Regions from separate parts of the Synechococcus sp. M16.1 genome, predicted to be linked through region 3. Evidence: predicted binding sites of a transcription regulator. Region 3 holds the regulator's gene; each other region holds the start of a gene.
The links. Region 3 encodes NtcA, which controls nitrogen genes in cyanobacteria. Its sites were predicted from a motif close to GTANCNNNNGNTAC; they were not measured.

Region 1 (7,284 bases), 330 kb from region 3:
AGGTTCACCGGCAGGCCTTCGGCGGCCTGGAGCATCCGCCCGATGTGGAAGGCTCCGGGGGTGCAGGTGGTGGCGTTGGTGCCAGTGGCCGGTCCGGTGCCGCCGCCCATCAGGGTGGTGACGCCGCTGGCCAGGGCCGTTTCGATCTGCTGGGGGCAGATGAAGTGAATGTGGGTGTCGATGCCACCGGCCGTGAGGATGTGGCCCTCCCCAGCGATGGCTTCGGTGCCTGGGCCCACCACGATCGTCACCCCTTCCTGGGTGTCGGGGTTGCCGGCTTTGCCGATGCCCACGATGCGGCCGTCCTTGAGGCCGACATCGGCTTTGACGATGCCCCACCAATCGAGGATCAGGGCATTGGTGATCACGGTGTCGACGGCGCCCTCGGCTCGCGGGGTCTGGGATTGGCCCATGCCGTCGCGGATTACCTTGCCGCCGCCGAACTTCACCTCATCGCCGTAGATGGTGTAGTCCTTCTCGACTTCCAGGATCAGATCGGTGTCGGCCAGGCGAACCCTGTCGCCGGTGGTGGGTCCGTAGGTCTCGGCGTAGGCCTGGCGGGAGATGCGGTAGGGCATGGGTCAGGCGTCGAGGGGTCCGTTGATCTGGCCGTTGAAGCCGATGACGCGTCGTGCACCGGCGAAGGGAATCAGGTTCACGTCGCGGTTGTCGCCGGGCTCGAAGCGGATGGCGGTGCCGGCGGGGATGTCGAGCCGTTGACCGCGGGCTGCGGTCCGGTCGAACTGCAGGGCGGCATTGGCTTCGGCGAAATGGAAATGGGAGCCCACCTGCACCGGCCGGTCGCCGCTGTTGGAGACGCTCAGCGTGGTGACGGGTCGGCCTGCATTCAGTTCCAGTTCACCCGGTTCGGGGAGCAGTTCGCCTGGAATGAGAGGTGCCATGGGTTCTGCCTCAGCGAATTGGGTCGTGCAGGGTGACGAGCTTGGTGCCGTCGGGGAAGACGGCCTCGATCTGCACCTCATGGACGAGCTCGGGAACGCCCTCCATCACCTGGTCCTGACGCAGCCAGGTGGTGCCTTCCTGCATCAGCTCCGCCACGCTCTTGCCGTCACGGGCACCTTCCAGCACCAGAAAACTGAGCCAAGCCACCGCTTCGGGGTGGTTGAGCTTCAGGCCACGGTTCAAGCGCCGCTCGGCCAGCAGTGCCGCGGTCACGATTAGGAGCTTGTCCTTTTCCTGGGGACTGAGATGCATGGCGAAGCTCGGTCTTCTTCAGTGTGTCTCCGCTGCAGTCTCGAAAGCGTTCACGGTGGACGTTTGTCGGCGCAGAGGCTGTTCCTGCAGGGGCCAGACCCTGGGGATGCGAGGCCGTGTCAGCCTCCGGATCGTTCGCGTTCGCTCCCAGATCCGGCTGAACCAGAAGCGGGCATCACGGCTCGACTCGCCGGAATAGCGAGCGATCAGGCCCTGATTCAGGGCGCCGCAGCGCATTGTGCCCGTGAGGCCTTCGCGGTCGGCCCGCGCTCCCTCCAGCAGTGTTGCTGTTGTTTCGGCACCCATGGCCATCGGTGCGGCCCACACCAGTGTTCCGAACACTGGCGCGCCTCCCAACCCATGCGGGCTGTCCAGGCTGGCGCCGCCGAGCTCCACCCGATCCGCCAGCTCCCAGCTTGAGCTGTTGCCTGCGAGGCGCTGAATGGTGAGGCTCGAGCGCCACCGTCCCTGCTGCAGGGTTTCGCCGGCGGCGGTTCGGCCCAAGCGCACAATCTCTGCGCTGAGAAAGGAGGCGTCCTGGGGCAGGGTCACCGTCAGCTGCTGTTCGAACAGGGCATCGGCGTACAGCACCAGTTCCTGCGGCAGCCATTCGAAGTCACTGCCGCTGGCCAGTGAGCAGTGCACCTGTTGATGGGCAAAGCAGCCTTCGGGTTGCAGGCGGCTGCGGCCGATCGACCCGTAAACCTTCTGCGCCGCCACGCTGGTGATCAGGCCGCGGCTGTTGGCCTCAAGCTTGAAGTCCAGGCTGAGTTGATCGCCGCCCACCAGGCCTCCGGCGGTGTGCAGCACCGGCAGCTCGCAGCGTCCGTCATCGCCGCGTTCACTGCGAAGCAGCTTGAACGGAGCCGTGCAGCCCCCCTGGTGTTTGGTGCTGCCGTTGGTGGCATGAAACTGCAGGTCGCAGCGGCCGTGCCAGGGATCAAGACGTTGCATGGCCTCACGCTCCGCCGCCACCGGCTTCAACTCTGTAGCAATGCACACCAAAGCGCTGCTGATTGATCGGCACGCTTTCGTTGTGCAACTGGAGAGGAGCTGCTGGTGACGGATGCGGTGGTCGTGCTGGAGCAGCGCCTGCAGAACAGCAGTGCCACGGCCACCTTGCAGTTGCCGTTAACGGCCGAAGAGCGCACGGTGCTGCGGGGCCGTCGCACCACGTCCTGCGGGCGTCCAGTGCTCCTGCAGTTGCCCCGTGTGGGATCGCTGCAGCCCGGTGATCTGCTGGGGGATCAGTCTCGTTCGACTGTTGTGGAGGTGACGGCAGCGCCGGAAGCATTGCTGCGGGTGCAGGGGTCGCATCCTCTTGAGCTGTTGCAGGCGGCTTATCACCTGGGCAATCGTCATGTCGCCCTGGAGCTGCATGAGCAGGAGCTGTTGCTGCCGGAGGATTCCGTTCTCGCCACGATGCTGGAAGGCCGTGGCTTGACGGTGAGCCGTTGTCTGCAGCCGTTTGCCCCTGAAGGCGGCGCCTACGGAGGTCATCAGCACGGATGACTTCGCTTGCGTTGTTGCAACTGGTCAGTCCGGCCCTGCCCGTGGGCGCCTTCAGCTATTCAGAGGGCCTGGAGGTGTTGATTCAGGCCGGTTCCATCGCCGATGAGCAGGCCATCCAGGCTTGGTTGGAGGCTGAACTGCAACGGGGCGCGGTGCGGCTGGAGGCTGCGGCATTAAGGCCTCTGGCGGAGGCTTTGATGGGGTGGTCCACCCAGGCCGATGCTGCGGCCAAGGCGCGCCTGATCGATCTGGATGGTTGGCTGTTGGCCACCCGCGAGGCCGCAGAGCTGCGAGCCCAGCAGCGTCAGATGGGGATGTCGCTGCTGCAGTTGATGTCGGACATGGGGCATGACCTGCCTGAACCTGTGGCCCTGAGCTGGCCAGCGGCCTGGGCCTGGGCCGCTGTGCGCCTGTCGGTTTCAGGGGGAGACATGGTGGAGGGGTACCTCTACGGCTGGGTTGCCAATCAGCTCAGTGCCTCGGTGCGGCTGCTGCCGTTGGGTCCCTCCCGAGCGCAGGTGCTGCAACAGCGGCTGCTGCTGCTGATTGCCTCCCAAGCGCAGCAGCTCCAGGCGGCCGATCCCCAGCAGCTCTGGAGCAGCGGTGTGGGTGCGGGCATGGCGCAGCTTGCCCATGCTGAGCTGTATTCACGCCTGTTTCGAAGCTGATGAGCAGCAAACTGCGCCTGGGGGTGGCGGGCCCTGTGGGATCCGGCAAGACCGCACTGGTGGAGGCCCTCTGTCGCCGCTTGCGCGACGAGCTCCAGCTCGCGGTGGTCACCAACGACATCTACACCCAGGAGGATGCCCAGTTCCTCACCCGTGCGGGTGCCCTGGATCCAGAGCGGATCCGTGGCGTGGAGACCGGTGGTTGCCCTCACACAGCGATCCGCGAAGACTGCTCGATCAACCGAGCTGCCGTGGCGGAGCTGGAGACGCAGTTTCCGAATCTCGATCTTGTTCTGGTTGAGAGCGGCGGCGACAACCTGGCGGCGAGCTTTAGTCCGGAACTGGTGGATCTCTGCATCTACGTGATTGATGTGGCGGCCGGCGACAAGATCCCCCGTAAAGGAGGGCCTGGCATCACCCGCTCTGACCTACTGGTGATCAACAAGATTGATCTGGCTCCCCAGGTTGGTGCCGATCTTTCAGTGATGGAACAGGACACCCGGCGGATGCGGGGAGACCGCCCCTGGTGTTTCACCAATCTCCACAGCGGCGAAGGCCTGGAGCAGGTGGTGGGGTTCCTGTTGCAACAGCTACCGAATCGTTGATCCGCTGCTGTTGGGCTCGCTATTTAGTTCTTCTTGATACCAAAACCAGGACGCGCTGATCCGTACCTTCCATCAGCTGCCGTCAGGCACATTCCTGTTTTGGAACACCATGAGCTCTTCTCTCTCTAAGCGTCTGTTCGCCGGCATGGCCGCGGCATCGCTGGGTTTTGCCGTAACCGCATGCGGTGGCGGTGACAAGGCTGCCAACGTTGACTACGACGACAGCGTCACCGTCGGCATCCTGCACTCGCTGACCGGCACCATGGCCATCTCCGAGTCCACCCTGGTGGACACCGAGAAAATGGCGATCGATGAGATCAACGCCGCCGGTGGCGTTGAAGTTGATGGCAAGAAGTACAAGATCGAGTACATCGTCGAGGACGGTGCCTCCGATTGGCCCACCTTCGCTGAGAAGTCCAAGAAGCTGATCGACCAGGACCAGGTGCCCGTGGTCTTCGGTGGCTGGACCTCCGCCAGCCGCAAGGCGATGCTGCCTGTGTACGAGTCGAAGAACGCTTTCCTCTACTACCCGATTCAGTACGAGGGTCAGGAGTGTTCCAACAACATCTTCTACACCGGTGCCACTCCGAACCAGCAGTCGGAGCCTGCCACCAAGTTCATGTATGAGAAGTCGCCTGCCGCTGGCAAGCCCTTCTTCCTCGTGGGTTCGGACTACGTCTTCCCCCGCACCTCCAACACCATCACCAAGGAACAGCTCAAGTCCCTGGGTGGCGAAGTGGTCGGTGAGGACTACCTGCCCCTGGGCAACACCGAGGTTGCTCCGATCATCGCCAAGATCAAGAAGGCCCTGCCTGACGGTGGTGTGATCATCAACACCCTGAATGGTGACCAGAACGTCGCCTTCTTCAAGCAGATCCAGGACGCCGGCATCACCCCCGATAACGGCTACTACGTGATGAGCTACTCCATCGCGGAAGAGGAGATCAGCACCATCGGTTCTGAGTTCCTTGAGGGCCACTACGGCGCTTGGAACTACATGATGTCGATCGACACCCCGGCATCCAAAAAGTTCGCTGCTGACTTCAAGGCCAAGTACGGCGCCGACCGCCAGGTCGCTGACCCTCAGGAGTCGGCCTACAACATGGTCTACCTGTGGAAGAAGGCTGTCGAGAAGGCCAACAGCTTCGACGACGACAAGGTGCGTGAGGCCCTGGTCGGCATCGAGTTTGACGCTCCTCAGGGACCTGTGAAGGTGATGCCCAACCACCACCTCTCCCAGACCGTGCGCATCGGCCAGATCACTGCTGACGGCCAGTTCGAGATCCTCGAATCCACCGATGGCCCCGTGGCTCCTCAGGCCTGGAACCAGTTCGAGCCCAGCTCCAAGGGCTTCGCTTGCGACTGGACCGACGCCGCCAAGGGTGAGAAGTACAAGCTCTGATCTTCTGATCACAGCCTGATTGCTCTTCAGGGAGGAGCCCGGTGACGGGCTCCTCCTTTCGTCGTTTCATTGAACGCTTCGTTTCACACGTCCGTGCAACTGCTTCTCGAAAGCCTGTTCAACGGTGTTGCCATCGGCTCGGTGCTGCTGATGGCCGCCCTCGGACTGGCCATTGTCTTCGGCCTCATGGGTGTGATCAACCTCGCCCATGGTGAGCTGATCATGCTTGGGGCCTACACCACCTACGTGGTGCAGCTGATCTTCAAGCTGCCTGCGCTGCAGCCGGTTTACAACGCCTACGTGCTGGTGGCGCTTCCCCTGGCTTTCATCGTCAGCGGTGTGGTCGGCATCCTGCTGGAACGCACCGTGATTCGCCGGCTCTACGGCAACCCGCTGGAGACCCTGCTCGCGACCTGGGGCGTCAGCTTGATTCTTCAGCAGTTCGTGCGGAGTGTTGCCCTGGCCCACGCCGCCGGCCTGATCCTTGCGCTGGTGCTGGGCTTTGGCCTGCCGCTGCTGCTTCCCTCCTCGCTTCTTTCGGGGCCTCGGGCTCGTTTGGTGCGTGCGGGGAGTTGGGCTGTTTCAGCCCTGGGCGGTGTGCTGCTGGCCGGTGGCCTGGCCTCACAAATCAGCCGCATCGCCAGGGCCACCTCCCGCAATGTGGATGTGACGGCACCCAAATGGATGCGCGGCGGGATCGAATTCATGGACATCACCTTTCCTGTGCCGCGCCTGGTGATCATCGTGATCACCATCGTTGCGGTGGTTGGGGTGACGTGGTTCCTCAACAAAAGCGTGTGGGGAATGCGCATTCGTGCTGTGACTCAGAACCGTTCGATGAGTGATTGCCTTGGCATCCCCACCGATACCGTTGATGTGCTCACCTTTGGCATCGGCTCCGGTTTGGCCGGTGTGGCGGGGGTTGCTGTTTCCCTGCTGGGTTCGGTGGGCCCCAACGTGGGCGGCTCCTACATCGTGGGCTGCTTCATGGTGGTGGTGCTCGGTGGCGTCGGAAACCTCTTGGGCACCGTGCTCGCGTCCTTTGCCATTGGCCTGCTCACCGACTTGATCGGTGCTGGACGTCTGCTGACGATCTGGCCTGACATGCCAGCTCCCCTGGCCGGTGCCGTGAATTTCTTCGCCACCACGAGCATGGCCCAGGTGATGGTGTTCGCTCTGATCGTGGTGTTCCTTCAATTCCGTCCCGCGGGTCTGTTCCCGCAAAAAGGACGCATGGTGGAGGCCTGATCTGATGTTCCAAGCCTTTCAACAACGCCGTTGGCCTTTGATCATCCTTTGGGTGGTGATCGTTGCGGCCATCGTTGCCGCGCCCGCTGTTTTGCCTGTGTTTCGGCTGAATCTGTTGGGTCGCTTCCTTTCATTGGCGATCGTTGCCCTGGGTATCGATTTGATCTGGGGCTTCACCGGGTTGCTCAGCCTTGGCCAGGGCATCTTTTTTGCCCTCGGCGGTTACGCCGTGGCGATGTACCTGCAGCTCAACAGCTCGGGTGATCTGCCCAATGGCATTCCCGAGTTCTTCAGCCTGTATGGCGTGGATCGGTTGCCCGCCTTCTGGGAGCCGTTCCATTCCCCGCTGTTCACCTTGGTGGCGATCTGGCTGGTTCCAGCCGTGCTGGCTGCCGTGCTCGGCAACCTGGTGTTCCGTAACCGGATCAAGGGGGTCTATTTCTCGATCCTCACCCAGGCGGCCCTGCTTGTTTTCTTCAATTTCTTCAACGGCCAGCAGAAGCTGATCAACGGCACCAATGGTCTTAAAACCGACGTTACCCAGCTGTTCGGCCAGATGGTGGGTTCCCCGGAGATGCAGCGGGGATTCTTCTGGTTGACCTCTGTGGTGGTGATCCTGGCCTGGCTGTTTCTG
Region 2 (7,284 bases), 310 kb from region 3:
TCCCATTTCCAGCGTTGATGATCGGAATCCGCAGGGTTGACGTCATCGCGTAGACGGCACCGGGATCGCTATCCCGAAGCACCACACAATCGCCGTAGTTGTTGAACATATGGGCGACATCTTCAAGAGATTCGCCCTTGGCGATCCCTGTGGTGGCCCTATCGGTGATGTTGATGGAGGTACCACCGAGTCGGTGCCAGGCACTGTCAAAGGACAGCCGCGTGCGCGTGCTTGGTTCGTAAAACGCGTTGATCAGAATCTTGCCGGTGAGTGGCGTGTTGTGACGGCAATAGCGATCTGGATTGCTCTCAAACTTCGCCGCCAGGCGAAACACCTGCAACAAAACCTCGGGGCGAAACGGTTGGATCGACACCACGTGCTGATCCACCAAATCCTTCAAAGGTTCAACATCTTCAGCAATGGCAGCCAGCAGCTCCTGGGGTTGGTTCTGCCCGTAGACATCGGGCCCCATCGGCTCAAACCGAATCTGAACCGAAGACGCGTCCACAACTGCTGTTTTGGCCTGTGCCATAGCGGGATCGGGTCAACACTCTGTTTGCCAAACCGAGTGCTAGAGCCAGGAACTACATCTTTCACCGGTAACAACAACCACACTGCTGCGTCCACGAAGAAGCAGCTTCTTAAGCAAAGATCCGGAAAAAACGTTCAGTGCGTTACCCATCCGTGCAGGCCTCACCACACACGACCGTTCCGCCACTCCACCCACCAGATCAGCAGCAGCACGAGCACCGACAGCACCAGGGCGAACTGACTGGCCACCAGCAAAAACTGAAAGCCAGAGAGACCAACAAGGCCAGCCATCAAAGGAAGCATTTGGATCATCCCTCCTCCTGCAACAAGGTGAAGTCGAAGCGTTCCGGCCAGAACTGACTGCCCATCAGCATCACAATCGCCGACACGGCCGCCGAAAACACAGCAGCGCAGTAAGGCGCGATCAGCCCATAGGCGAGCAGGCCCACAACGCTGCCGGCAAGCATGGCCGCAATGGCAGCCGTGCGGTTGGCTGTACGCCAGTACAAACCGCAGGCCACAGGCCAAACCGTGGAGGCCACCAGGGCACCGGTGAAGAACAGCACCGACGCCAGCGAATCCAGCCGCGGCCAGGACAGCGCCAGGGTGATGACGGCCAATCCCACCACCATCAACCGCGCCGCCTGCTTGAGCTGCAGGTCGCTGGCCTGGGGCCTCAACAGGCGGAAGTACACATCCTCCGCCAACAGATCGGCGGTGGATGCCAGCAGGGAATCGAGGGTGGAGGTGAGCGAGGCAAACACCACCACAAACACCAAGGCTGCGCCACCCGCCCCGAGCAGATCGGCTGCCATCACAGGGAACACCATGTTCACCTGCTCGAGAGGCAACTCACGGGCCAGGGCCACCAGTCCGATGGAGCCCGTCACCATCGGCACGCTCATCCAGGCGATCCCCCCCAACACGAAGGAGGTCATCACCACCGAGCGCCGGCTGGCGAACACCCGGGACCACCAGATGTTGTTGTGAAACACCTCGCCCATCGAAAAGAGAGCGGAATTCCAGGCGATCAACAAGCCCGCCGGCAGCAGCAGATCAAGCCGATCGGGATGCCGGGCCAGCAAGGAGGCATGCACCTCAGGCATCGGGAATTGACGGAAGGCAAGCACCGCCACCACCGCCAGCAACACCATGATCAATAGCGACTGAATGAAATCGGTGCCGATCACAGCCCGCATTCCGCCGAACAGGGTGTAGACGGTGGCAACACCAATCACCACCACCATTCCCACGTGGTAATCGAAGCCTGAAAGGGCCTGCAGCAGCAGGCCAGCACCCATCGCCTGGGTCATCAGAAAGCCCAGGGTGTAGATCGCGGTGATCAACATGAACACCCACCAGGCCAGACGCCCGTAGCGCAGGCGAATGAAGTCGCCGCTGGTGCGCCCGTTGGGCATCAACTGCTTGATCCGCGAGGCCAGGGGGGCGAACAGAATCAAGCCAAGCCCTGCCAGGGCATAGCTGAACATGCCCCAAAGGCCGGTTTTGTAGCCGAATTCAGGGGCGAGCAGGGTGGTGTTGCCGGTGACCCAGGAGGCCATCAACGTGGCCGTACTCAGGGCCAGCCCGATGTTGCGCCCCGCCAGCATGTAGTCGTCGGCATTGCCTTGACCGCGCCGGCCCCAGGCAATCCCCAGCGCCACCCAGAGAACAGAGAACAGCACCACCAACGCCCAGGCGATCCCGGGCTGAAGGAAGGGAACCGAGTCAGCGGACATCCGTCGACCCCCTGCGATTCCAGTACAGGTGTCCGCGCAGAATCATCACCACCGTCGCCGCAGTCACAACGGCACCAAGGGCAAAGATCAGACGCGCCCAGAGCAATTCATCCAAGGCGAAGGGCGTTTGAACTCCAGAAACAGGTAAGCAAAAGAGGCTTCCCAGCTCCGGCTGTCGCCTTCGATTTAGGTGCCTTCGGATACCCAAACATCAGGCGATCAGTGCTCGGTCGCCTGAAATTGCGGAATGTGTAGCAACCACCACCCGAAGTGGAGTGGGGCGACGCCTTGGATAAACCTCGATTGTGCGATCAGGATGTTCACCGACTACAAACCGACAGTCGGCTTCGACGAATATTTCTGCGGTGAAACGGCCACACCACGCGCCGATCTGGCCCCACTACTCGCATCACTGGGGCAGATGGGATTGCCCGAGCTCAACCGCAGCCATGCTTCGGCCAGTCAGCTGCTGCGTCGCCTCGGCGCCACCTTCCGTCTCAACGATTCCGGCCTCAAAGGCAGCGAACGAATTCTCCCCTTCGATCCCTTGCCTCGGCTGATCGGCCGCAGCGACTGGATCACCCTGGAGCGGGGACTGCTGCAACGCCTGGAAGCCATCGACTGCTTCCTCGCTGACATCTATGGCCCCCAGCAGATCCTCAACGACGGTGTGATCCCACGGGAAGACGTGGAAAGTTCCTCCGGTTGGCGACCTCAGATGCAGGGCATCAGCCTGCCCCTCAACCGCTGGTGCCACATCTCCGGGCTTGACCTGATCCGCGACGGCAAGGGCACCTGGCGGGTGTTGGAGGACAACCTGCGCTGTCCTTCTGGGGTGGCCTACTTCCTCGAGAACCGTCGGGTGATGAAGCGATTGTTCTCTGGCCTGTTCGAAGGCCGTGCCGTTCAACCGATCGACGACTATCCCTCCCATCTGCTGCGCACCCTTCAGGACCTGGCGCCCTGGAGTGACACCCCCCGCGTGGCGATCTTGACGCCCGGGGTGTTCAACAGCGCCTATTTCGAACACAGCTACCTGGCCCAAGAAATGGGCATTCACCTGGTGGAGGGGCGCGATCTGGTGTGCGAAGGCGGCCGGGTGTGGATGCGCAGCACCAATGGCCTGGAACCCGTGGATGTGATCTACCGACGCATCGACGATGATTTTCTTGATCCCACCGTGTTCCGCAAGGACTCGATGCTGGGGGTGCCGGGCCTGATCGACGTGCTGCGGCAAGGACGGGTCGCCATCGCCAACGCCCCTGGCACCGGCATCGCCGACGACAAGCTGATCTATGCCCACGTGCCGGCGATGATCCGCTACTACCTCGATGAGGAGCCGATCATCGAGAACGTTCCCACCTACCTCTGTGCCCGGCCAGACGATCAGCGCTATGTGCTCGAACACCTCGAGCAACTGGTGGTGAAGTCGGTGGCGGAAGCCGGCGGCTACGGAATGCTGATCGGCCCCCAGGCCAGCCGATCGGAGCTAGCGGACTTCGACACGAAGATCCGTGCGAATCCCCGCAACTTCATTGCGCAGCCCACGCTGCAACTCTCCACCGTGCCATCCCTCAGTGACGGTGAGCTCTACCCCTGCCATGTGGATCTGCGCCCCTATGTGCTGCGCGGCGCAAGCAGCTGGGTGAGTCCAGGTGGGCTGACGCGCGTGGCCCTCAAGCGGGGCTCACTGGTGGTGAATTCGTCCCAGGGCGGCGGCTGCAAGGACACCTGGATCGTCGACGACCAACCGATGGCAGCACCGCAAGCCCAGGAGGCTGTGCCGTGCTGAGTCGCGTTGCCGATTCGCTCTACTGGATCAACCGCTATCTGGAACGGGCCGAAAACATCTCGCGCTTTCTGGAAGTGAGTGAAGCGATGGCATTGGACTGTCCTCCGGGCAGCGCCGAACCGTGGCTGCCGCTGGTGGAGGTGACGGGAGATCGCCACCGCTTCGATACGGCCTACCCCGGTGCCACGCCCAAACAGGTGGTGCGCTTCCTGCTGCTGGACCGCAGCAATCCCAACAGCATCGTGAGTTGCATTGCGATGGCCCGGGAAAACGCACGGCAGATCAGGGATGTGATCACCACGGAGATGTGGGAGCAGATCAATGATCTGCACTGGAGCCTGCAGGACGACGAAGACATCTGGCGGGAACCGGTGCAGGAGCAACTGCGGATCATCCGCCGCGGCTGCCAGCTCGTGTACGGGATCACCGACACCACTTTGAGCCGTGATCTGAGTTGGCTGTTTAGTCAGCTGGGACGTCTGATCGAACGAGCCGATAAAACCTCCCGCATCCTCGACGTCAAATACTTCCTGCTGCTGCCCTCCCCTGAGGAGGTGGGCGGCGTGCTGGATGAACTGCAATGGATCACCCTGCTGCGCACAGCGGGGGCTTATCAGATGTACCGGCAGAGCATGCAGCACGCGATCAGCCCTGCCTCCGTGGCCCGCTTTTTGCTGCTGGACCCCATCTTTCCTCGCTCGGTGCGGTACTGCCTGCAGGGCATCAGCGACACGTTGCAACAGATTCAGCAGCAGCCAAACCAAGACACCCCGGATGACCTCGACTGTTTGCGCGGACAGCTCCTGGCCCGCTGGAGCTATGTGCGGATCGACAACCTGATCGAAGCCGGTCTGCATGAAGCCATTGACCAGCTTCAGCAGGACCTCAACCAACTCCACAACCTGATCCAGACCCGCTACTTCACTAGCGCCGACCTCCGTTCCATCCCCACCGATCCTGCATGCGTGCTCTCATCGTTCACCGCCTGACGTATCGGTATGAGGCCCCCGTTTTCCTCGGGGAACATCGCCTGTGTTTGAGGCCTCGGGGGCAGGGGTTTCAGACCCTGCTGGAGCATCAACTCAGCGTGCTGCCGGAACCGGAGCAACGTCGGGAACTGGTGGCCGCCAGCGGCGACGAAATCCAACGGCTGCGTTTTCTCGGCAGCACTGATGAATTGGTCTTTGAGGCCCGCAGCCTGGTGGAGACCCGGCCAGCACCCCCGCTGGAAAGCTGCTTCAACGGATTGGAACCACCCCTGCCCTACCCACGGGGCCAGCTCAACAGCGACCTTCAGGGGGCCCTGGAGGGCTGGTTGCCCAACGGCCAGCACGAACCCGCGGCCATCGACCTCACCCAGGAAGCCCTGATGGGCAGCAACCAGCAAACCCTGGCTTTTCTGAAGCAACTGATTGAGCTGATTCAGGAGCGGGTGAAATACACCCAACGCCATGTGGGCCCCGCCTGGCCGGCGGGTCGAACTCTGCGCGAACGTATCGGCTCTTGCCGTGATCTGGCCATGCTGATGGTGGCCTGCTGCCGTGTGGTGGGTCTCCCCGCCCGATTTGTGAGCGGCTATCAACTGCAGCAACCTCCCCCGAAGGATTACGACCTGCATGCCTGGGCAGAGGTTTACCTGCCGGGAGCGGGCTGGCGCGGCTTTGACCCCAGTGCCGGGATGGAAGTCAACGAGCGCTACGTGGTGCTGGCCACCTCCTCCAAGCCGGAACTCACCGCAGCTGTGAGCGGCAGCTTCAGCGGCCCCCCGGGAACAAACAGTGAATTGACCTGGCAGATTCAGATCAGCGAAGAAGCCTCCGCAACGGAAACCCCTTCACGCAACCTGGTTCAGGCCGCCTGAAGCAACGGTTCCACCCCGTGCAACTGGGGCTTCGGCGCCGAGCTGTGGGTGGCTGCCATCAAAGCCGGAATTTCGGCGCTGTTGTAAACGCGAAATTCATGCACCAGAGAAGCGCCTTCTTCACGAACCGCCTGGTTCAGAACGACGGAACCATCGGGATCGGAGATCGAACGATGGAAGGTGCCAGGAGGGATGCGAAGGATGTCGCCACCACTCTCGAGCCGAACAATGTGAAACGGCTGCTCCCAGGCCAGGTTCACCAAGAAGAAGGTTCTGCCGCCACTGGCCGCCAGCAGATTGTCTTCCTGATGGGGATGCAGATAGAACTGCCAGGCTCCGCTCTCCGGATCGTTGGGAGGCGAGACCGCAGGGCCGCTGTGAATCACCAGGTCGCGCGCATTCGAGGTATCCACGGTGACGTCGAAAAAACGAACCGACGGGGTGTCGCGGAAGCGCTCGTAGGCCAGCAGTTCAAACATTTGGATGGATCCTTTTGGATCCTTCAGCTGCCCCGTTGTACCGAGAGCATCACGCAAAAACGGTGACGATCACGACGGTTCAGCCCCCCAGATACGCCATTTCCGCATGGGTTGACGCAGCAGCCGCTGGATCACGCTCCTCGCTGTAGCGGTCTTGACGTCGCTGCCAAAGCTGGCGCATGGCCTGCTCGAGGCGAGGCTCCGACGCCAGCGCAGGCTTGAGATCCGTGCCATTAGCGGAGAACAAACAGGTGAACGCCTGTCCATCGGCAGTGACGCGCAAGCGGTTGCAATCGCCGCAGAACGGCTCAGTGATGGAAGCGATCACACCGATGGATCCGGCGCCATCGCCATAGCGCCAACGCCGGGCTGTCCCACCCCTGAGGCGACCCAGCGGTTCAAGAGGCCAACGGGCATGAATGCGCTCCACCATCTGCGCCGCCGGCAGCACCTGCTCCAGCATCCACTGGTTGCGGTTGCCCACATCCATATATTCGATCAAACGCAGCTCGATCCCCTGCTGCCGCGCCAAAGCGGCCAAGGGCAACAGCTGATCGTCATTGATCCCCCGTTGGATCACGGCATTGAGCTTGAGCTCACCGCGTGAGGGATCAAAGCCGGCGGTGCAGGCCGCCGCGATGCCGTCCTGCACCTGGCGCACCAGGCGTTCACCAGCCACGGCACCACCCTGGAGGCCAGCCATGCGCGCCGCTGCTTCCCCTTCCGCCGCATCCAGGCTGATGGTGATGCGATCCAGCCCTGCGGCACGCAACGCCCGCGCCATCGGTTCCGACAACAGCACCCCGTTGCTGGTGAGCGCCACGGTCTGCAAACCGGCGATCGGATCCGAACGATCCCGCCGGGCCTGAGCCACCGCCTCCA
Region 3 (7,284 bases):
ATCCATCGAGGCGGGCCGCTGCTCAAGGGCTGCAATCACGTCCGCTTCATCCAGGTATCCGAAGGCCACGGCCAGGCCGAGTTCATCCAACACCAGCTGATCGAGATCTCCTTGGATCAGATGCTGGCGGCAAATGGACCAAACCTCAGCAACCGCCTCCGCACCACCGGGATGCCCCGGCGAGGAGAGACAGAGGGGCACTTCCGGCCGTAGCCAGACCAGACCTCCGCAGAGCTGCACCCGGCCGGCCGGTCCCTGCTGCACGCCCCCTTTGAGGAACTGACTGATCAGAACACGACTGCCCAAGCCGGCAGCTCGCATGGCCTGGCTGAGAACACTGGCAAAACTGCCTCGATAGGGCGCCGTATGCACTTGCACCTGTCCTTCGGGAGCCACCAGATGTAGGGGTGGCGGATCAGTGACGGCAGGCAAAGGCCTCAGGCCCGCCCGCTGTAAAGCCTGCTGATCCCGATCCAGGGAATTCTGGAAGGCTTGGGGGTCGGCGAGGCTTGTGGTCATCACGGAAGCATCTGTCCGGGCGACCCCGGCAAGACCTTGAATGTAGCGGCGAGATCACATTCCACAAGGGGATTGACACCACCCATGGTGTTTGGACAGGGCGAGAACCAACCGCCTGCCAGGCTTGACGAACTGCACACCACCAATGAGCCAATCCCCTGAACGCCGCACTGATGGCCGTCGCCCGCAGCAGTTGCGACCGTTCTCGGTGACCTGGAATCCCATGGGGTTTGCCTTGAGCTCCCTTGTGGTTCACACCGGCCGAACCGCTGTTCTCTGCAGCGTTTGCTTAGAGGACAAAGTTCCCCGCTGGCGCAAGGGAGAAGGGCTGGGATGGCTCAGCGCCGAATACCGGTTGCTGCCTGGATCCACCCCACAGCGGCAATCACGGGAGCTGATGAAACTCTCGGGTCGCACCCAGGAAATTCAGCGGCTGATCGGCCGAAGCCTGCGCGCCGTGATCGACATGGAGCGCCTAGGGGAGCGCACCTTGCTGATCGACTGCGACGTGATCCAAGCCGACGCCGGCACCCGGACGGCCTCGATCACCGGGGCATGGCTCGCCCTGGACCAAGCCTGCCGATCACTGGTGGAACAAGGAGTGCTGGAGCGATCTCCCCTGGTCGATCAGGTGGCAGCCGTATCCGTTGGCTTGGTTGATGGCCAAGCCTTGCTGGATCTGGACTACAGCGAAGACAGTCGAGCCGAGGTGGACCTGAACGTTGTGCAGGCCGGCGATGGCCGTCTGCTGGAAATCCAGGGGACTGCGGAGGGAGCGCCCTTTAGTCGCAGCCAACTCAATGAGCTGCTGGATTTAGCGGAGCCGGGATTGACATCCCTGATGCAGGCGCAACGCCAGGTCTTCAACGAGCACAGCAGCGTTACGTAATAACCGCTACATGGCGGCCACCGCCGGCTCCGTAACTTCGCTTCACCAGGGGGTTGTCATGACCAGTAGCCGAGGTTTCAGCCGATACGCCCCGCAGATGGTGGCTCCAGCTCCCAGCGCAGAGCCCGCCAACCGCTCTCTGCTGGAGATCATCCGGGATCTCGATGGCGCCAGCACTGAACTGGTGGACCGCAACAAAACCATCTTTTTCCCTGGAGATCCCGCAGAACGGGTGTATCTAATCCGCCGGGGAGCCGTTCGTCTGTCCCGCGTCTACGAATCGGGAGAAGAAATCACCGTGGCCCTGCTCCGCGAGAACAGCCTCTTCGGGGTGCTGTCACTGCTGACAGGTCAACGGTCCGACCGCTTCTATCACGCTGTGGCCTTCACCCGGGTCGAAATGGTGACGGCACCAGCGACCTCCGTGAAGGCCGCCATCGAAGCAGACACCAGCGTTGGCCTGCGCTTGCTTCAGGGTCTCTCCAGCCGGATTCTGCAGACCGAGACGATGATTGAAACCCTCACCCATCGGGACATGTCATCCCGGCTGGTGAGCTTCCTGTTGGTGCTTTGCAGGGACTTCGGCGTGGCAGATCAGCTGGGCATCACCATCGACCTGCGCCTGTCCCATCAGGCCATCGCTGAAGCAATTGGCTCAACACGCGTCACAATCACGCGTCTGCTGGGAGACTTGCGTCAATCCGGTCTGGTTCAGATTGACCGCAAGAAAATCACGGTTCTGGATCCGATCGCGCTGGCCAAACGCTTCAGCTAGGCCTGCCATCGCCCGACTTGTGCAGCGATGAGCGGCTGGGCACTGATCCTGGTTCTGTTGGTGCTCGGGGGCGTGCTGTCGACCCTGGGCGACCGCTTGGGCAGCCGCGTCGGCAAAGCGCGACTGAGTTTGTTCAGCATGCGCCCACGGCGCACCGCCGTTTTGATCACGGTGTTGACCGGCAGCCTGATCAGCGCACTCTCACTTGGCCTGATGCTTCTGGTGAGCCGGCAGTTGCGGGTGGGCCTGTTTGAACTGGATGCCCTGCAGGAGAAACTCCAAGACAGCCGTCAGCAGCTGGAGGCAGCCGAGCGGGAACGGGACAAGACCCAAACGGAAACCAAACGGATCGCCATTGAGCTCGAGCAATCGCAGCAACGGTCCAACACCCTGCGCCTCGAACTGGCTCCTCTTCAGAAGGAGCTGGCCCAACTCGAAGCCGAACGTGAACGCCTCAGCCAGGACATCGCCTCCCGCGATGCGGACATCGAGCGCACGGAAGCCGAACTCAACAGCGTTCGCAGCCGCATCCGAGCCGGTGAGAAGGAACTCAAAGAACTGGAACGCAATCTGGTCGCCTTGCGGCGTGGATCGGTGGTGATCAGCAGCGGACAGACCTTGGCAAGAGCAACGGTTCGACTCGATGCTCCGGACCAGGCCAAACAGGCTGTCGACAGGCTGTTGCAGGAGGCCAATCTCAAGGCCTACGGGAAAGTGCGACCTGGCGAAGCACCCGAACGCCAGTTGATCCGCGTTCCGCGCAGCGATGTGGAACGCCTGCAAAGCATCATCCGCAAACCGGAGACCTGGGTGATCTCGCTGCGCTCAGCCACCAATGTGCTGCGAGGTGAAACAGCGGTTTACGCCTTCCCAGAGGTGCGTCCGAACCGGCCGGTGACCCAACGCGGAGACGTGCTGGCCACCACCACACTGCAACCTGATGAACGCACTCCAGAGGGCATTCGCACACGGTTGAACCTTCTCCTGGCCTCGGCCTATGCCGAAGTGCAGCGGCGGGGATCCCTGACCGAAGGCCTTCAGTTCGATGGATCAGCCCTCTCCCAACTGGCCCAGACCCTGATGGAAGGACCCAGCCAAAGCGTGGTCTTGGACGTGATTTCCGCAGGGGTCAGCGACAGTGCCGATCCTGTCGTCGTCACCATTCAGGCCTCCCCATGAAACGGGTGGCCGTCATCGATCCAGGCCGCTGCAAATGTGGTCTTGTGCTGGCCGATCTTCAGCTCGGCCTCGTGCGCGAAGGGCATGTGCTGGCCCCGGAGGCCGTCGAACCCTGGTTGGAGCACTGGAATCAAGACCAAGCTCTCGACCGCATCCTGATCGGCGATGGCACGGGAAGCCGAGCCTGGATCCAGCGACTGGAACGGCTGGGCCATCTCACCGTGGTTCCGGAGCAGGGAACAACCCTGAGGGCGAGACAGCGTTACTGGGCACTATGGCCGGCTCGAGGTTGGCGACGGATGCTGCCGGCAGGACTGCGCATTCCACCGGTGGATCTTGATGCTGTTGCAGCTTTGGTGATGCTTGAGGAGCACCTGCAATGCCGCCTGAAATGGCCTGAGCCTGCTCCGACGTTCTCGCTCAGAACCTGGCCCGGACCATGAAGGTGTAATCACCCCCCGGTTCCAGCCTGTAATCAGAACGCACCAGAAAACGCCTCAGGGCATCCTCGATCAGGGCACGTCCCAGGGATGGCTCCACCACCAGTTCACCGCGATCAAAGGCCCAGGAAAACTGCCACTCAAACCCTCCAGCAGAAACTTCACCCTCCACGCACTTGGCTTGAAAACACTGGCGGAGCACCCGCAAATGGGCCGTTGTCGCCGGAAGTGCCGGCATCAGTCGACCGACTCCAGGTCGTAGCGGAACCCGTTGATCCAGGTTCCAGCGCGCTCAAAGCTCTGGCGCTGGAGACGTTGAATCCCATCCAGAACAGCATCGAGAACAGCGCCCACACAGGGTTGCTCCGCCTTGCTGAACGGACCAAGAACATGGGATACCGTTCGGGCGCGGCGTTCGGCAGGGTTCTCAGCCGGCGCACCAATGCCGATCCGCAGCCTGGGGAACGCCTGGGTCCCGAGATGCTGAATGGTGCTGCGCAAACCGTTGTGCCCGCCGGCACTGCCCTGGGCCCGCAACCGCAAACGACCCAGCGGAAGATCCATATCGTCCACCAGCACCAGCAATTGGTGAGGCTCCAGGCCGAACCAATCGAGAGCTGCACGAATGGCACGACCGCTGTCATTCATGTAGGTCTGAGGCATAAGCAAGCGCAGCCGCTGCTCACCAACCCCTGTATCGGCTGCAAGACCATGCAACTTGGCTTGCTGACGAAAACTGAACCCAGAGCGCTCACCCAAAAGCTCGAGGGCCATGAAGCCGATGTTGTGACGGGTGCCGGCGTATTTCGCACCCGGATTTCCCAGACCCACCACCAGCTTGAGATCAGTGGTCATACCGCTGGAACGACTCAGTCGCTGGGGGGAAGTTCTTCAACCGGCTTCGCAGCCTCACCGGAAACTTCCGGTTCAGCCATGGCTTTGTTGATCTCGCGTTCGAATTCCTTGGACGCGGATTGGAAGCCCTTCAGGGTCTTACCAAGAGTCCGACCAAGCTCGGGAAGGCGTTTCGGCCCGAAAACCAACAAGGCAACGGCGCCGATAACCGCCATTTCGGGGAGACCGACGCCGAAGATGTTCATGGGTGCAGATCAGCCGAGGCCGTTCCAGTTCACATTGATGCCCTCGAGGATGAGGGACTTGTTGTAAAGCTGAAGAATCACCAGCAGAAACACCAGGAACAGCACCATGAAGATGCCCATCACGGGAGTGGTGCCCCATCCGGGAACCACCTTGCCGTACTCGGAGTTCAGTGGGCGGAGAAGGTCTCCCAGACGGGTGCGTTGTGCCATGGCGACGCTGGGTCTCGGGTGGTTTGAAGTCTCGATACTGTAGGGGCCGACTCCGGTTCGGGGTTGATCCTGTCGAGAGATGTGATGGAAACGTCGTCCCCAGCCCTGTCCGTCGCCATTGGCGTGCTCGCCGTTTTGTTCGGACTCACCGGATTTGGCGTGTATCAGGCCTTTGGCCCTCCATCAAAAGCACTCGACGACCCGTTCGACGATCACGAGGACTGATCCACCACCAGGGAGACGAGTTCTCCTGGGGTGATCACCACGGCAGAAGCGGCCATTGAGTCGGCTTCCCTGCGGACCCTCCACCCCGCTCCGGGGGTCCAGCGACAGCGCGCTGCTCCCGAATTGAGCAGCTTCAGCACGCAACCATCGGCATGGCGCTCCAACCCCACCGGCGTGAGTTGAATCGGCAGCGATGGAAACCATTGACGCTGCTCCGCCGGCAAGTCCGCACACCACCCGGGCTCACGAAAGGCAATGGCCGCCTGAGACACGCCGGCATCGCTCCATGAGCCGGCGAACGGCATGAGGGCCAAGCGCTGGCGATGCCACCCCTGATCAGCGCTGGGATCTGGCCAGGTCGGGCCCCGCAGCAGCGAAATGCCGAGTCGGTCTGAAGACCAATCCACACCCTGGGGGCCGTCCAGCAACACAGCCATCCCGCCTCCGGGAGCCGCCGACTGCGAGGCGAACCAGGAGATCACAGGCACTTCCCAACGGGATTGTTCCCGAGCCGTGATCGGTGCAGCCGGCCGTTCGATCACCCCTCCACTGGTGTCGGCAGCGATGCGGACGGCGGGGGTCGCCAGCGGCAGCTCCAGACGCAGCAACTCATGGGGCTGGCGCCAGTCGATACCGCAGATCAGCTCCAGCCAGGGCGTGTCGGCCTTCAGCCGCAGGTCCAGACGCATGCAACTGGCACCGAGCTGGCGCCGCAGCACCAGATGCGCCACCAGGGGGCCCTGGTCGAGCCACTCCAGGGAATCCGTACGGAGCACGCCCAGGGGCTGAGATCGGTAGTCCGCCGCAAGATCCCAGGCATCCCAGAATTCGCCCCGGTCCCGATAGCGCTCCAACTGCAAGGAAGACGACAACTGATCCCGTCCATCGCCATCCCGCAAAGCCAGCAGTCCGGCCGCGGAGACATCGAGCTCGATCAGACCATTACCCACACGCCAAACTCCCGCCCCCAGCGACGTGATGACCACAGCCTGACGGGGCTCAGCCGCGCAGGACGCCAAGCCTGGTTCACGCCGGAGCGGCACCGAACAAATCCCGTGCTGACGCGGTAGCTGCACCCAGGTACCACCAGCAGCGGCGTTTTGCTGCGGCAGTGAAGCGGCGTCCGCTGACCACGATCCCGCAGGAAGGCGAACCAGAGGCGACCAGGACGCCAAGGGCTGCAGACCCCACCAACTCCACACCGCTGCTGTGTCCTCCGGACGCGGCAGCCTTGCCAGCCGCCGATCGCGTTCCTGGCGGGCCTGGCGCCGGGCCGAGCACCAGACCGGTTCCGACTGGTCAAACACCTCCGGGATCGAGGTTCCCGGAAGGATGTCGTGAAACTGCTGAAACAACAGCGGGCGCCAATCGCTGCAACCGCTGTCGCGACCTGCGATCGCCAATAGGGCTGAGACTGCATCAGCCTCCCGCAAAAGCCGCTCGAGCGTTCGGTTGTGGCGCTTCTGATCCGGACGGCTGGTGGCGCAACCGCGATGCAACTCCAGGAAGAGCTCATCACGCCACACCGGCCAGGCCTGATCGCCCTGCTCCAGCTCGGTCAAGAATTCCCGCACCGTGCCGGCACGGGTGGGCAAAGCTGCCGCTTGGTCCTCCCAGAGCTCGATCTGCTCCAGCAACTCCTCGGTGGGACCACCACCGTGATCACCAACGCCTGGAATCCAGAGCGCCGCCTCCAGCCCCGTGGCCTGATGCCAGGCCCGCTGCTCGTCCAGCATCTCAACGGGATCGGCGCGGCGCCCGATCGGCGGCAGCATCAGGCTGTGCAGTTCCGACCGTCCCCGTGCGCGCCAGCGGAACAAGCGGTGGGGGAAAGGGTTGTCAGCATTCCATGCCAGCTTGTGGGTGCAGAACCAGCGCACTCCGGTGGCGGCCGCCACGGCAGGCAGGCCAGCAGCGAAGCCAAAGCTGTCCGGCAACCAGGCCAAC
Region 4 (7,284 bases), 530 kb from region 3:
ACTTCCAGCGCGCGAGCCCTTGCATCACGGATATGCCTGGTTGTCCTATCGAGTTCGTCGAATGCCAAAACCAGTAGCCAGGGGCATCACAAAGCTAAAACCCTTGAGGTTCAAAATTGCATCAAGTGGCACATACTGATCAAAACTGGCGGAAGCTTGATGAGATGTGTTATCGAAAACTTATGGACACTGAATTACTCAAACAATCCTGGGAGAAGTTGACCCAACGTGGCTACACGCTGAATAGCCCTGCCCCTGAAGTGGTGAACATCATCACGCCGACGGGTTATTCGACTCAGATTCGATTGAAACGACTGCCCAGTTATGCCCGCTACGTGCGGTGAATTTCCACCAGCTTTTGAGCTGACGGCTTGGAATGGTGTGGGGAAGAGTCCTTACGGTCCTCGATTCCCCGGTTAATAGGGAGGAGGCCAAGTGGTCCTCGACTCCCAAGTGCAGACCCCCTCGGGCTGCAAGTTCAAGATGCGCCTGCCACTTGAGCGGTCTACTTAAGCCCTCTGTTTTCTTCAGGCTGCCCCGCCGACTCACCAAACAAAGGCTTCAAGCCACACCAACGCCACTAGTGATGCTCCTGCAATCGCCATCGGTGCCCACTGGTCACGAAGAACGCGAGTCATCGCCACAAAGCAGCTGACCCAATAAATCGCAACCAAACCAGATAGCAATCAGCACTCGGCTCTGCAGCCCCTTCCATCGGTCGGGCTGACTTCCAACAGCCTTACCGAATCAATGATGTGAGGCCACAGAACCGCGAGGAGAACGACGTTCTCCCCGAGCGATGCGGTATCCGCTGAAAACAAGTTCGTCCCTATACAAGGCTTTAGCGCGAATGCACCAACTCTTTTCAGAGATCTGAAGAGCGCAGAAAGCTACCCCTGGCAATCGCTCGTGCCAAGGGAGCTATTTCTGCCAGTTACCAGGTCGCTCTCCCGGTACTGCCTGGACAGTGTCACGTGATACGCGTCTGCTGCCTGGGCACCAAATATGGGGGCTAACGCCGGGGTTTGCAGCGACTTTTTGGACAGGTTTTAGTTTCCAGAAAATCTTCCGTGAACGTCTGTTCAGTGGTATCTCGGACTACCGACGAGACGCCTACCAGCCCGTGCCCAAAAGCCATCAGACGTCGATCATGCAACTTGCCGTTCCAGCTTGAGGAGATGTCGGCGCCCGGCTGCCGCAGCCAGCTTTTCCTCTTCTATTTCCGCCCGCAGAAACCGTTTTCTCTGGGCTGACTCGAAACCACTCAGATCTGTCTGTTTTTTGGAATGTGGTTTGGGCTTCGGTTTGTCCAAACCCATCAGCAGTGGGTGGATTCCTCTTCGGCTCATTGAACTGGCTTGATATGTGGTTCTCGCGTAGTGGCCTGCCTGACCCAGCCGCGTCGAATAAAGATCTCGATATTGGACAAGGATTGCGGTGTAGGCGACGACATTTGCACTCAAACGTCGATCACGGTTGGCTTCACCTGATCCAACGCTACGGGCTAGACATCACGACAGAGGGAGGAGAGGTGAATGCACGAAGCGGAGCTTCAACCAAAAACTCGCTGTGTATCCGCCCGAACGACAAAGGGGTTGACGCCTCCCCTATAAATGATCTGTAGCAACCGCTACCAACAACGTTCACCTCGCTTCTGCGAGGCGCAGATCACCAGGCCAAGGAACGGGGACCTGGATTTCTGAGGAACCTCAAATGACCCTGACCTATCGCGGCCAGAAGTACGACCAGCAGAAAGTGGCTGGCGCTTCCGCTAAGCCTGCTCTGACCTACCGCGGCGTTTCTTACGCCAAGTGATCAAGGCTTGATCAGACCACAAGCCCCTGCCTTCGGCGGGGGTTTCTTTTTGCCTACAAGTCAGCGCCGACATCGCAGAAGGAGATGGGCTGGGCTCCTGAGGCTGGTTGAGGGCAGGATGGATGTATGGGCAAGAAATCCAAAAAAAAGAACACGGGGAACTCGCTCGTTCTCTGGCATAAGACATTCCTCAAACGGATCAGGCAGCGGTTTGGTCTGAGCAAGTACCAAATGCTCTGGCTCACCTTTGGCAAAGGTCTTGTGATTGGTTATGTCCTGGCCTTCCTGCTTCACAGCTGATCAGCAATGGAGCTTCTTGGGTTTCTGCTGGCAGTCCTTGCGATTGCTTTTGTCTTCGCAAAGCTGATCTTCAGCCGTAAGGCTGAGAAGACTCCGAAGCGCGACGCCGAGTGGGAGGCCTATATGGAAGGCCTGAGGGACGATGCCCGCGCCAGAGGAGTGACTTTTCCTGAGGACGCTGCGAAGGCTCCAGCGTTGACGCCTCAAACGTCGATGCTTGCTGCGAAGTCACCGAAAGCTTCTGAACCGCCCTTAGTCGAAACGACTGAGTTCGGTACGGACTGGTACGTCGAGCAATGCAATGCAGGTAAGACCTCCGGCGAGATCCTCGGAATGATGTTTCCTCAGACTCTTGTCGATGGGAAGCAGACCTGGGAGGTTCTCAAGGACTCTCCGGAGAGCAAGCACGATCTTGATCTGATGCTGGCCTGTTGCAAGGCCGAGATGGAGTCGTCTCAGATCAACCTTTGGTTCCCTGCTCCTGCCTATTTCAAGCGGGTGGCAATCATCCTGCGCAAGCAGAAGGATTACGCACGCGAGATCGGAATCATTGAGCTGTATTGGCAGCTGTGTGATCGGGTTTATGAAACCAAGAGAAAGGATGGAGCTCGGGCGCAGCTGATGGCACAGCACTCGGGACTGAAAGCTGGTTTTCAAAAGCGCTACGACAAGGCCAAGCTCATGCTGGAGAAGCAGAGGGCGAAGGCTCAAGAGTGATTACTGAGCAATCGATGTACCAATCGAACGCTTGCATCAGCTCCTAAACCAACGCCACAGGCGAGACATCAGACCCTTGGGATTTCGCTGATTCTCGCGATCCTGCCAATCCTCGTAAGCAGGCAGATCAATCTCTTCAGGCAGTGGCGCCCAGCTACCTATCCACACGTTGACCTTCTCCGGATTGAGGTTGCAGGGCAACGTCTCCAGCCAGTCGATGTAGTCGCGATTCATGATCCGTGGCTAGTTGTGGAGATGAGACGAGATAGCCGAGGGAACGGCGGTCTTGGCTCGGGGGATCTGCTCGACGGCTGACTAGATCCCCCTGCGTGGAAATGGTTTGTGGCCCCGTTCTCAACCGAGGCCCGTAGTGGCGGAAAGCTCAAAAACCAACCACGGGAGGAGTTATGGAGATGGCTGAGCTCAAGAAACTGACTAAGGACAAGCGACAAGCCGTCCACCAACAACTGTCACAGTGCCAGTTGGGTAGAGATAGTGAATGTGTGAGGAAAAACGCCTCACGGGGTGGAAACAAGGTCACACTCCCGAGAGACGTTTTTGAGCCCCTGCCTTTGGCGGGGGTTTCTTTTTGCCTCGCGTTATCCACATACCAAGTGGCCCTACCTGCAGCTTCGAGCCTCGAAACGCCTCAAAAGCACTACTGCTAGTGCTTCAAGGCATAAAAAAACCCGCTGTGACGCGCACATCGGGCCAGGTGATGGGGGAACTGACAATATGGCCCAGCCATTAGCCACTGCCTAGCCCCACACTTGGTGTCTTAAGAGTCGGTACAGGACTTCACCGCACTATGTCCGGAATATGGATTTGTTGGCACTACTGAGTCCAACGAGGCTAGTTTTGTCCAGTCCGGTCGGGTGATGGGGATCAACCGAAAGGGTTAGCGACCTCGGAGAAACCTCCGGGGTTTCTTTTTGGGTAATGGCCACAAACCAAAGATCTAGCTAAGGGTTGAAATTCAACCATCCCGATTTAGATGACCTCTGGATATCCCGAAATAACGGAGCAAGATCCCTTGGTGCCCATGCAGTCTGTGGGTCACCGGGAACGACTCGCAAAGTTCGTTGGCGAATTGTGGGCACAACGCCGACACGTTGTTGAGACTCGGCGCCGTATCGATAAGAGATTTGCGGATGAGAACGACTGGTTTGTCCGCAAAGACACTGAACTCGTGGACTGAACTCCTGTCTGGCTGTGGCAAAGCCCAGACCATTAGAGCTATGACCTCAATAGAGACACGTCCCCACGAGAGGGTGGTGGGCTTGGCTCAGGTGATCTGCTCTATAGAGCTGCAGCGGATCACCCTGTCTGCGATTCCGTAGTAAGTAACGCGATTTAGCTGAAGTCAGTGCGGTTACGACGGAATTGCACCGCAACTGGCAGAGCTGGCGGTGCAGCGGAGCTTCAATCGCTCGGGGCTCCGCTTGCCTGGAATTGGATGAGGGCACTGAGCTGGATCCAGCCAGAAAAGTGCTGTGTATCCATATGAACGACAGGGGGGATGACGACCCTGTATAAAAGATCTGTAGCAACCGCTACACAACGTTCACCCCTTTTGAAGGGGCGCAGACACTCCAAGCCACGGAACGGGGACTTGGAATTTTCTGAGGAACTAACCATGACTGCTCTTCTCTACAGAGGTCACTCCTACGAGGCTCCAGCAGCCTCGCCCAAAGCTTGTATTGAGCTGACCTACCGCCGCGAGACTTACAACACCTGCCGCGAAGAAGTCGCTCACAATGCTCATCCAAGCCTGACCTACCGCGGTGTTTCCTACGCCAAGTGATCAAGGCTTAAGCAGGAGATCTCAAGCCCCTGCCCACGGCAGGGGTTTCTTTTTGCCTGCATCTAAGCACCGACTTCCCAGAAGGAGATGGGCTGGGCTCCTAAGGCTGACTGGGTCCCTTGCTCGCTGGTCGCCAACTGAAGACATGATCCCGAAGCTCATTTGGAGATAGCAAGCGAGCAGCTCTGCCCTCTCCAAGCTGAGAACCTCAAGGGAAACAGATGATGTTCTGTGTTGAACGAAGCGATGGGCCCGACATTTGGTTTCAGGAACAGTGCTTCGAGACTGAGTTCAAGGCGTTCACCAACGCCCGAGCCAAATCGCTGAATACTTTCGGGCTCTATCGAGTCATGTACGAAAGTCCCGACAACTCAGGTGAGGTGCTGAGGATTTCAAAAGGGAAAGCGATCCTGGCTGAAGATGACCGACTCGTTGGATAAGTCCTGTTGCCTAAACAGCGGAAATTCCGTGATTTGGACTGACACATCCACGGCATTGCTAGAGCAAGGGTCCAGGCAATAGCCGTGTACAACGTCGTCAAGCAAGAAGCTCCCGACCGTTGGGTCAAGGAGCTCTACTTCCAAACGGAATTCAGGGCTTACCTGTGTGCCCGCACAAAGTCGAAGGCGCTGATGTGCACTTACATGGTGGTTGACGCGACCACTAACGAAGTGACCTCGATCGTTCGTCACGGCAGGCCCCTCATCGCATGAGTGATGCTGACAGCGCCATCTGCCTGATCAGGGATTACCACGTTTAGCGCCACACTGTTGTCGTGGAAGCTCTTCTACTGCTGTTGATGGCAATGACCTTCCTGCTGCTGAGGAGGATCGTTAGAAGGTCTTATGCACGCTCCTACAAGCTTCCGCCTCAACAGGTTGATCTCGATGAACTCCGAAGGAAAGCCGGGTCATAAGGTCTATGAGAGGGCGAGCGGCAATCACCAGGCATCACGCAGCAAGCGTCAGGTGCAGATGCCGAAACAACAAATGAAGGCATGAAACGACTACTGCTGCTCTTGGTTCCACTGGTCTTGACAGATCCAGCCATTGCCTTTGATGGAGGTTGGCATGAAAAAGAGGAAAAGCCGGAACTTTCTACTGATCAATCAGAGACACTCGCAACGTATTCAGAGTTTCACCAATCCTGCATGGACATCCAAATGACCATGTGGGGAGAGGTTGCAGAACTAATTGAAGATCTGGCTACAGCACACTGCTACTGCGAATACACCAAGCTTGAGGGCTTGGCAACTATTACTTGGGCAGACAAGAATGCTGCTGACATTGAATGTGCTAACAAAGGCACAATTAGCAAAAAAGAAGCTTTCATCTGGTGGGCTCTTCCACTGCATCGTCAACGCTTAGAAGACGAGCATGAATAGTCCCAAATTCCTAGAGCTCAACCGCTAACGCCTGAGGGAAACGCTGTCTACTCTCCACTGGCATAAGCCCTGCAGCGTCTTCTGTAATCCATCAACGTCAAGCAAACGCTGCCCACTAGGCATCTGAACATGCACGTGCGCGTCCAGCCAGCCGTCATTCATGAGCTTGTAAAGCTGGGAACGGCTTTTATACCCGAGGTGCCTTGCAGCGGCACTCACAGTCATGAGTTGCATGCTCTGTCTCCCGATGTCTCTAAGTGTCCAATGTTTTGACAACCACTGTCTAGAGGGTCAACACGCCTTCGGATGACCCACGTTGATTTGGCTCAAAAGGACCCTGTTCGCGCCAATAGCGCCGTGACTGAGGACTGCTCAATGAGTCATCCGGGGGGGTAGGCACCTTCGGGGAGTCGTCATCAATAAGCTGCACTGTTGACACTGATAGTTATTACTAAGTCTATGTCTATTGAAATGGCTGATTGACCAGAGCTAGTGGTGAGTTGTCGTTGGAAATAAGACATGACTTCAGAAGCAACAGCACTACAAATGGCGCTGCCTCTGTTCAACACCAAGATCACAAGTCACAGGTGCAAGCACTGCGGAGGTAGTGGTTACAAGAAGAGCAGATATGACGGCTACATGCACGTCTGCAGCTACTGCAGCGGAACGGGCAGAAAGCTTGTCCTGACTCGGAAGTACGACATAGAAAAAGGGCCAGCCTGACGCCGACCCTAAGTTCATGGTCCTTTCAAAAGATCAGGACATTTTGGCGAAGAGCTTCTTGTGGTAATCAACCACGTCCTGACAGCCGATAACAGGAGTGAAGTCCATTTCAATGCCGAACTGAGCACGCCATGGTGCGAAGTGCTCAAAGATTTGAGCATCACTTTCAGCTTTGAAGAGGATCGTCACTCGGCCTGCGCCAGGAGCGTGCACGCGGAACAACATTTCAAAGCCATCAAAGTTGTCCAGCTTTGCCATTTCGCCTGAATCCCACAGCTCACAGAAGCTCTTGTAGGCAGCCAGTTGGCCTTCAATCTCAGGAAACACGCAATCTGCGAGATACATCTGCATGGCAAGCCAAAACCAGGGGACAGCCACGTCGTAGCCACCACCGTTGCTCTCAACTCATCAGGTGCTCGCGTCGTGACAAAAGAGATACGCGATCGGGTCCTGCATCACAACGAATGGATCTTTTATGAGGCACGCCAACACAGCAGGATTCAGACCAGCTCCAGCCACCATGCTTCCCATAAATGCAGTG

Region 1: the regulator NtcA is predicted to act here: its motif matches at 4,027-4,040, upstream of urtA (urea ABC transporter substrate-binding protein).
Region 2: the regulator NtcA is predicted to act here: its motif matches at 2,461-2,474, upstream of SynM161_RS11650 (circularly permuted type 2 ATP-grasp protein).
Region 4: the regulator NtcA is predicted to act here: its motif matches at 1,621-1,634, upstream of SynM161_RS04380 (DUF4278 domain-containing protein).

What each region holds. Positions count from the first base shown of each region.
Region 1 covers NZ_CP047954.1:2,033,375-2,040,658, reverse strand. The annotation lists gene ureC (urease subunit alpha) at 1-578, opposite strand, end outside; gene SynM161_RS11600 (urease subunit beta) at 582-902, opposite strand; gene SynM161_RS11595 (urease subunit gamma) at 913-1,215, opposite strand; gene SynM161_RS11590 (urease accessory protein UreD) at 1,234-2,169, opposite strand; gene ureE (urease accessory protein UreE) at 2,275-2,727, shown strand; gene SynM161_RS11580 (urease accessory protein UreF) at 2,724-3,395, shown strand; gene ureG (urease accessory protein UreG) at 3,395-4,000, shown strand; gene urtA (urea ABC transporter substrate-binding protein) at 4,110-5,402, shown strand; gene SynM161_RS11565 (branched-chain amino acid ABC transporter permease) at 5,496-6,650, shown strand; gene urtC (urea ABC transporter permease subunit UrtC) at 6,655-7,284, shown strand, end outside.
Region 2 covers NZ_CP047954.1:2,047,961-2,055,244, forward strand. The annotation lists gene SynM161_RS11640 (aspartate carbamoyltransferase) at 1-532, opposite strand, end outside; gene SynM161_RS12185 (hypothetical protein) at 694-822, opposite strand; gene SynM161_RS11645 (sodium:solute symporter family protein) at 840-2,270, opposite strand; gene SynM161_RS11650 (circularly permuted type 2 ATP-grasp protein) at 2,587-4,062, shown strand; gene SynM161_RS11655 (alpha-E domain-containing protein) at 4,056-5,051, shown strand; gene SynM161_RS11660 (transglutaminase family protein) at 5,024-5,923, shown strand; gene SynM161_RS11665 (redox protein) at 5,911-6,402, opposite strand; gene SynM161_RS11670 (GTP 3',8-cyclase MoaA) at 6,482-7,284, opposite strand, start outside.
Region 3 covers NZ_CP047954.1:248,302-255,585, reverse strand. The annotation lists gene SynM161_RS01295 (cob(I)yrinic acid a,c-diamide adenosyltransferase) at 1-519, opposite strand, end outside; gene rph (ribonuclease PH) at 665-1,408, shown strand; gene ntcA (global nitrogen regulator NtcA) at 1,467-2,183, shown strand; gene SynM161_RS01280 (DUF3084 domain-containing protein) at 2,211-3,362, shown strand; gene SynM161_RS01275 (resolvase) at 3,359-3,805, shown strand; gene SynM161_RS01270 (DUF3146 family protein) at 3,783-4,040, opposite strand; gene pth (aminoacyl-tRNA hydrolase) at 4,040-4,657, opposite strand; gene SynM161_RS01260 (TatA/E family twin arginine-targeting protein translocase) at 4,672-4,902, opposite strand; gene psbH (photosystem II reaction center phosphoprotein PsbH) at 4,912-5,112, opposite strand; gene psbN (photosystem II reaction center protein PsbN) at 5,197-5,337, shown strand; gene SynM161_RS01245 (glycoside hydrolase family 38 C-terminal domain-containing protein) at 5,325-7,284, opposite strand, start outside.
Region 4 covers NZ_CP047954.1:782,100-789,383, reverse strand. The annotation lists gene SynM161_RS04385 (hypothetical protein) at 183-344, shown strand; gene SynM161_RS04380 (DUF4278 domain-containing protein) at 1,714-1,815, shown strand; gene SynM161_RS04375 (hypothetical protein) at 2,122-2,832, shown strand; gene SynM161_RS04370 (hypothetical protein) at 2,869-3,066, opposite strand; gene SynM161_RS04365 (DUF4278 domain-containing protein) at 4,469-4,636, shown strand; gene SynM161_RS12005 (hypothetical protein) at 5,634-6,020, shown strand; gene SynM161_RS04355 (DUF3303 domain-containing protein) at 6,777-7,094, opposite strand.